Linked DNA regions of Thalassospira sp. TSL5-1. The main gene of each other region encodes a partner of the protein of the gene in region 2 in a complex. Links are inferred from orthologs where the notes say so. Each region holds a gene or a part of one and is shown on either strand. Other genes may lie near its edges.

Region 1 (3,361 bases), on a different replicon or contig from region 2:
ATTAGCCTTCGGTGTAAACCCGCTGATAACGATGACCAAGCGAGGTCAGGATTTCATAACCAATGGTACCGGACATGGTGCCGATATCATCGACAGTGCAGTCTTTGCCAAGCAGCGTCACATCGTCGCCCGGTTTCAGCTTGCCGTCCGGAAGGTCGGTGATATCGAGGCCAAAGGCATCCATCGACACACGTCCTACCATAGGCGTTTGAATCCCGCCGATTTTGAGTTTCCCTGCATTGGAAAGATGGCGCAACCAGCCATCGGCGTAACCGGCAGCAACAGTTGCAATTACGGAAGGCCGTTCAGCCCGCCAGGACGCACCGTATCCGACCGATTCACCGGTGTCAATCTGGCGCACTTGCAGCACCTTGGCTGTGAGCGTGACCACATTGCGCATCGGGTTGGCTTTTTCGGGTGTCGGGTTGCCGCCCCACAGTGCGTAACCGGGCCGACAAAATTCCAGGTGGTAATCGGTATGGCGGAAAATGGCCGACGAATTGCAAAAGCCACGCGGGGCAGGGGGAAGGCGGCGATACCATTTCATGAACAGGTCATATTGTTCACGGGTAATCGGGCTGTCGGCTTCGTCGGCGGCGACCGGGTGGGTCATGTAGCCTGCCTTTTCAAAGCCGTATAAAAGCTGCGAATGGCGTTCGATCAGGGCCTGCAATTCACGGGGTGACAGGCCGGTGCGGCTCATCCCGGTATCAAGATGGATGAAGGCCGGTGCCGGGCGTTCATATTCGCGGCACAGATTGGACCAGCGTTCAATTTGGCCCAAGTCGTTCAATACGGGGATGACATCGTTTTCGATGAAGAATTCTTCGTCGCCTGGCATCAGGCCGTTAAACACGGCAATGCGTCCGCCACCCCGCAACAACGGAAACAGGTCGGCTGCTTCGTTGGCATGGGCGACAAAAAACAGACGGCAGCCCTGCTTTTTTAAAACCGGTACAATTGCCTTGGCACCCAGCCCATAGGCATTGGCCTTGACAACCGCCCCCATCGTGCGGCCGGTATAGGTTTTTTGCAGGCGCTGATAGTTTTCAGCGATGGCTCTCAGGTTAATTTCCAACTGTGCGCAGTCTGCCGCACGGCCAGGGGCGGGAAGGACGCTCATCGGCTTAAAACCCCGTTATGGACATAGTGGGTTATTCTTCAAATTCTTCGGCGACATGATCAAGATCGCCAAATTTGGTGTAGTTACCGTCAAAGAACAGACGGACGTTACCTACCGGACCGTGTCGCTGCTTGGCAACAATAACTTCAGCAGTGTTGTAAACGTGGTTAAGGCGTTCCTGCCATTGCGAATAGCGTTCCGAGAATTTTTCGTTCGATTCTTCGGGTTTCTGGGCCGGTTCGGCACGTTCGAGATAATATTGTTCGCGGTAAATGAACATCACGACGTCGGCATCCTGCTCGATCGAGCCGGATTCACGCAGGTCCGAAAGTTGCGGACGTTTATCGTCGCGCTGTTCGACCGCACGTGAAAGCTGGGACAGTGCCAGCACCGGACAGCCCAGTTCCTTGGCAATGGCCTTAAGCGAGCGGGTAATTTCCGAGACTTCCTGCACACGGCCATCACCACGGAAATTGGTGGGCGGGGCAAGAAGCTGCAAATAGTCAACCACGATCATGGCAAGACCGTGCTGGCGCTTAAGGCGGCGGCAACGGGTTCGCAGGGTGGATACTGGCAGGGCCGGGGTATCGTCGATATAAAGCGGAACGGTATTTAACTCGCGCGAAGCAATGACAAGACGTTCAAAGTCGTCCTCGGTCAGATCCCCACGGCGCATATTGTCGCCCGAAACTTCGGCTGCCTGGGAAAGAAGACGCCCGGCAAGCTGGTCAGCGGCCATTTCAAGCGAGAATACGGCAATGGCGCCGGTGCGCAATTCGTCGTCCTGCTCTTCACCGCTTTGGCGGTTTTTATGGGCCGAAATTGCCGCGTTAAAGGCCACGTTCATGGCAAGCGCGGTTTTACCCATCGACGGGCGACCTGCCAGGATCAGAAGGTCAGACGGGTGCAAACCACCCAATTTGCGGTCAATGTCGCGAAGGCCGGTGGTAACACCGACAACCTTGCCCGCATTTTTATAGGCATGTTCAACATTTTCGACCGCCTTGGTCAGTGCCGGACCAAAGGCAACAAAGCCCGATTCCGCTGCTCCGGCGGTTGCCAGTGAAAACAGCCGCTGTTCGGCATTTTCGATCTGGTTGGAGGCGTCGGCATCGAGTTCGTACTGATAGGCTTCATTGACGACATTTTCGCCAATATCGATCAGTTCGCGGCGTAAATAAAGGTCATAGACCAGTTTGCCATAGTCCCCGGCATTGATGACGGAAACCATGTTGTTGGAAAGTTCGGCCAGATATTGTGGTCCGCCAATTTCGGCCAGATGTTCGTCCTGGCGAAAAAAGGCCGACAGTGTCACAGGGTTGGCAAGCTGTCCCCGCTCGATCAGTTTGCCACATGCCTCGTAAATGCGACCATGCCGGGCATCGGCGAAATGCTCCGGGCGCAACATATCCGATACGCGCTCATAGGCGGCGTTGTTGTTCAGGATGGCGCCCAGCAACGCGGCCTCGGCCTCAAAATTATGAGGGGCCATGCGTTCAAGGGGTGTTTTGTGGTTGGCACCTTCGTCTGCATCAAGGGGGGCAAACAAGGCATCAAGTTCGGGTTCATTCATGATGGCGGAGGGTACCAGTCATCCTGTTGAGCTGAAAGCCTAAAACCAGTTTGGTCATAGCCGGTATACCTTAACCGCAAAGGTCGGTGGTAGCGCAACCTGTTGGGCAGGATAATAAATTCCGGTTTTGGTAAAAGAAAACGGCGCATCCCTGCGGATACGCCGTTTTCCGAAACCGTCAAGACAACACCGATCAGGCGTTGGCAGCAGCAGCTTCTTCTTCGCCTTCGGCTTCCAAATCTTCTTCGGATGCTTCTTCAGCGAGAGCTTCTTCTTCTTCCATCTCTTCGATGGTGCCCAGAACGGCCGCACCTTTACGAAGCTGCTCGGCAGCGTCTTCTTCGGTACGGGCAACGTTGGCGGTAACCGTGATCAGGACTTCCGGGTGCAGGGCGACGGTAATGTCGTGCAGACCCAGGGTCTTGATCGGGGCATCCAGGCGAACCTGACCGCGCGAAATGGTGCAGCCGGCTTCGGTAACGGCAGATGCGATGTCGCGTGCCGTGACAGAACCGTAAAGCTGACCAACGTCAGAAGCCTGACGAACCAGGGTAACAGCCAGGCTGCCGAGGCTTTCGGCAACTTTTTCGGCTTCGTTACGGCGTTCCAGGTTGTCAGCTTCAAGCTGGGCTTTCTGTGCTTCAAACACAGCAATGTTTGCCTTG
Region 2 (4,464 bases):
CTTTCGCAAATCCCGCCAATCATCATTTCGCGGCCAGCCTCGATACGCTTGGCAATGGCAATTTCGCCTTCGCGCGAAAGCAACTCGACACTACCCATTTCCCGCAGATACATGCGAACCGGGTCATCGGTTCGGCCCACATCATCTTCGGAAATATTGCCTTTGGCGTCAGCATCCTTCTCGTCATCAGGCGAGTCGCTGTCATCCCCGTCTTCATTCTCGACAACATTGATGCCCATCTCGTTGAGATTGGTCATCACGTCTTCGATCTGTTCAGAGGAAAAATGCTCTGACGGCAGGGCAGCATTGAGCTCGTCAACAGTGATGTGCCCCTGCTCTTTGCCCTTGGCAATCAGCTTCTTGATCGCTGTTTTATAAGTATCGAGAAGAGGTCCGTCTGCGTTATCAGAAGAGTTTTTTTTCTCTTCGGCGCTCGAAGTCTTAGACGACATCTATTCCCCGTTTCCCGCTTTGGCACAATCGCGCCACGTTATCCCGCACGCTGCCCAAGGCAACGCAAATCACAAATAGCCCGATCACTGATCCTGCAAAATCGCAATGATCAGTCGTCGAGCTTGAACACATTTTCCCGGCGTCGGGCCAGATCATCGCGTCGATGCGAAAATCTTTCCCATTCCTCATCGCTGACATCTGCTGCCAACTGTCGGACGGCATATTTCGCCTCTTCGTCCGCCAGGGAGCTTACAGCCATCGAAAAAACCTGTTCCCAACCCGCTAGGGCCCTAGTAAGCGGCGTTTCGGGCCTGGCGAAAGCGGCATGAGCCATAACGTCGCTCTCAACCGCCCGCAAGACTGTTTCCGACAGCCCGTCGCGCTTCAAGTGGCCCTTAAGTGTTTCAGAGTCAAGTCCAGGATCACCATCAAGCAGCTTTAAGACTGCACGCCGCAGAATGTCAAGATCGGAGTCAATACAAACGTAAACTCCGAGCCGTTCGCCGATATGATCAAGCAGTGCCGGATGGTTGATCAGGGTTGCAACCAGGATACGATCCATCACCAGGCGGCGATTGCCCGTTGCTGGCCGTGCCATTCCCGGTACTGCTTTACCGGCTGGTTCCCAAACATAGTTTTTATTTCCGCGTTTGCCATAGCTGGCGGATTTTTTATTTCCACCCCGCTGCGGTCGCGGCGCATTATCCCGAGTCCCGCGAAACATTTTAAAAGTCCGGTCGCGGAACATCGACTGATATTGATGCCGCACCGATTCATCACCAATCACGGCAATGCGTGCGCCAATTGCGGCCTCAAGGGCCGCCCGGCGCTCTGGCGTATCAATCGGTTTCCCGGCAGTATCAAGCCGCCAGACCAGTTCGGCAAGGGGCACCGCCTGATCAAGGATTTTACGAAACCGCGTCATGCCATCCCCGCCCTGAATCAGGCTATCGGGGTCCTCCCCCTCGGGCAGGATGGAAAACAGCAATGATTTTCCCGGGCGCAAAATCGGCAGGGCCCGCTCGGCGGCGCGCACGGCGGCCCGTTTGCCCGCCGCATCACCGTCCAGGCACAGGATCGGCTCGTTGGTCATTTTCCAAAGCTCGCCAATCTGTTCTTCTGTCACCGCGGTGCCCAATGGTGCCACCGCCCCGCGATACCCCGCCCGATGCAGGGCAATCACATCCATATAGCCTTCGGTGACAATAATTTCCGCGCCATGCTGCGATGCCTCGCGTGCCTGGGGCAGGCCATAAAGCAACTGGCCCTTATGAAACAAAGGTGTATCAGGGCTATTCAAATATTTTGGCTTGGCATCGCCCATCACACGGCCACCAAACGCCACGACCCGACCCCGGCGATCCAGGATCGGAAACATCACCCGGCCGCGAAACCGGTCATAGCTTTGCCGGTTTTGATCTTCGGGCTCAATCAAAAGCCCGGCCTCGATCATGGTGCGTTCGTCAATATCCTCGCGCTTAAGCGCGGCCTTTAACGCCCCCCGATTATCCGGCGCATAGCCAAGGCGGAAATCATGGATGGTTTTGTCATCCAGCCCGCGCCGATGGAAATAATCCAGCCCCTCGCGCCCTTCGGGCATGCGCAGATTGCGTTCAAAAAAAACGCAGGCGGCTTCCATCACCTCATAAAGGGTTTTGGCCTTTTTCTCGCGTTCCTGGGCCTCGCGGGAGGGTTTGGGCACATCCATGCCCACCTGGTTGGCCAGAACTTCAACCGCCTCGACGAAGGTAAGCCCCCTGGTATTCATCACAAAACTGATGACATCGCCATGCGCGCCACAGCCAAAGCAGTGATAAAAACCCTTTTGCTCGTTCACGGTAAAGGAAGGGGATTTTTCGTTATGAAACGGGCACAGACCGGAATATTCCCGGCCGCGTTTAATCAGCTTCACCGATGACCCGACAATATCTGCCAGACCAACGCGCGCCCGCAGATCGTCAAGAAACGACTGGGGAAAGCTCATACCGTGCCCATCCGTGAAAGGTTACAGCCAAAAGAAAAAGATTGCGATCAATCGTAAAGTTTAAGCATGAGAAAAGCCGGACGCAAGGCATCCGGCTCGTCATCGCATGTCGAAAGGCTGTTTGGTTAACCCAGCAGTCTTTTGGCGACCACACCGGCTTTGCCAAAATCCATACAGCCATTATATTTTTCGCGAAGGGTGGCCATCGTGCGGCCCATATCCTTCAGGCAGGTCGCCCCCATGTCGGAAACCGTTTCCTTGACGGCAACTTCAATTTCCGAATCATCCATCTGGCGCGGCAGGAACCGTTCGATCACATCAATCTCGGATGCTTCCTGGGCGGCCAGTTCCGGCCGGTTGCCCTTGGTATACATCTCGATGCTTTCGCGGCGCTGCTTGACCATCGACATCAGCAGGCTCTGAATTTCGGCGTCCGAAATACCATCGGTGTTGCCTTCGCCGCGTGCGGCAATATCGCGCTCTTTCAAGGCAGCGAGAATAAGGCGGATTGTTGTAACCGAAACGGAGTCTTTTGACAGGACAGCTTTTTTCAAAGCCTCAGTGAGCTGCGCTCGCAGCATGGCGTATCTCTGATTCTGTGGAAGAAAGGAGTGAACATACCCCAAAAGTACAGTTAGCGCAAAGAAAACATCCCACACTAAAACACTGATAACAAAAGATAAATAAAAGTTTTGATCGCTTCTTGACAGCACCATATCCTTCCCGTAGACATCCGCCAATTTGCCCGACGGGATACAAGCCGATTTCGCCTGCAGTATAAAATGCCGATGCCTTTTTGGTTGCAGCACTTTTATGCTGGGTTTTTTCGCGTATCTGCATGGCTGCCATGATGGTAGTCAGGGCTGTTTTTATCGGCTTGCCGGTAAGTTTATATACTATACAAAGACTCCGTGTCTCACCGTGGATAGATCGAAAGGACATTCGCCAATGTCAGCGCCCACGCACACCCCGCCTCCTGGTGCCACTGCCGTTCTGGTTCTTGCCGATGGTTCAGTTTTCTGGGGACGCGGTATCGGCGCCCGAGGCGAGGTAGTTGGTGAAGTTTGCTTCAACACCTCGATCACCGGTTATCAGGAGATCATGACCGATCCTTCCTATGCCGGTCAGATGATCACCTTCACCTTCCCGCATATCGGCAATGTCGGCGTCAACGACGAAGACATCGAAAATGCCAGTCCGGTCGCCCTTGGCTGCATCCTGCGCCAGGACATTACCGAGCCGTCAAATTACCGCGCAAGTGGCCATTTCAATGACTGGCTGGCCAATAATGGCCGTGTCGGCATTAGCGGGGTCGATACACGCCGCCTGACCAAACGCATTCGTAACGAAGGCGCGCCCAATGGGGTGATCTGCCACAACCCGGATGGCACCTTTGACGTGGACGCCCTGATTGCCAAGGCCAATCTCTGGCCCGGTCTTGAGGGCATGGACCTTGCCAAGGAAAACAGCTGCACTGAAGGCTATGAATGGGAAGACACCCTGTGGTCGCGCACCGGCGGGTATGGCAAGCTTGGCAATGCCAAACACCATGTCGTCGCCATCGATTACGGGATCAAACGCAACATTCTGCGCAACCTGGCCTCCCAGGATTGCAAGGTTTCGGTTGTGCCGGCCACAACCGGGGCCGATGAAATTCTGGCGATGAACCCGGATGGCATTTTCCTGTCCAACGGCCCGGGCGACCCGGCGGCCACCGGCGAATATGCCGTGCCGACCATCAAAAAGCTGATCGATAGTGGCAAGCCGGTGTTTGGCATTTGCCTGGGTCATCAAATGATGGCACTGGCCCTTGGGGCCAAAACCAAAAAAATGGAAGTCGGCCATCGTGGCGCCAACCATCCGGTCAAAGATACCACGACCGGTGTGGTTGAAATCACCAGCCAGAATCACGGCTTTGTTGTTGACAAGGACACCCTGCCCGACAATGTCGAAGCCACGCACTTTTCGCTGTTTGACGGATCGCTTGCCGGTCTGCGCGTAGAAGACAAGCCTGCCTTTGCGGTGCA

The links.
Region 1: the proteins of dnaG (region 2) and LF95_RS17795 are in contact, whole or in part, in a crystal structure (PDB 2R6A), measured with the Geobacillus stearothermophilus proteins. The link is inferred for Thalassospira sp. TSL5-1 from one-to-one orthologs. Residues at the interface, in WP_049624496.1 of Geobacillus stearothermophilus: Lys456, Leu457, Leu458, Pro459, Ala460, Asn463, Ala464, Leu467, Leu535, Leu536, Ile537, Ala538, Gln544, Glu545, Asp548, Tyr549, His552; in WP_033016901.1 of Geobacillus stearothermophilus: Ser13, Glu15, Ala16, Gln18, Glu91, Leu92, Asp94, Ala95, Val96, Pro97, Thr98, Ala99, Ala100, Asn101, Tyr104, Tyr105, Ile108.

What each region holds. Positions count from the first base shown.
Region 1 is NZ_KV880639.1:198,325-201,685, reverse strand. What follows is about bases 426-3,361. They hold LF95_RS17795 (replicative DNA helicase), read right to left. Parts: upstream 2,697-3,361; coding sequence 1,155-2,696; downstream 426-1,154. Other genes in these bases: rplI (50S ribosomal protein L9), read right to left, coding at 2,890-3,361; alr (alanine racemase), read right to left, coding at 426-1,123. Also shown: more of alr, read right to left, coding at 2-425. UniProt on the Escherichia coli protein: The main replicative DNA helicase, it participates in initiation and elongation during chromosome replication. Travels ahead of the DNA replisome, separating dsDNA into templates for DNA synthesis.
Region 2 is NZ_KV880638.1:1,112,471-1,116,934, reverse strand. What follows is about bases 1-2,941. They hold dnaG (DNA primase), read right to left. Parts: upstream 2,438-2,941; coding sequence 563-2,437; downstream 1-562. Other genes in these bases: LF95_RS14635 (GatB/YqeY domain-containing protein), read right to left, coding at 2,563-2,941; rpoD (RNA polymerase sigma factor RpoD), read right to left, coding at 1-452. Outside these bases: more of LF95_RS14635, read right to left, coding at 2,942-3,018; carA (glutamine-hydrolyzing carbamoyl-phosphate synthase small subunit), read left to right, coding at 3,386-4,464. UniProt on the Escherichia coli protein: RNA polymerase that catalyzes the synthesis of short RNA molecules used as primers for DNA polymerase during DNA replication.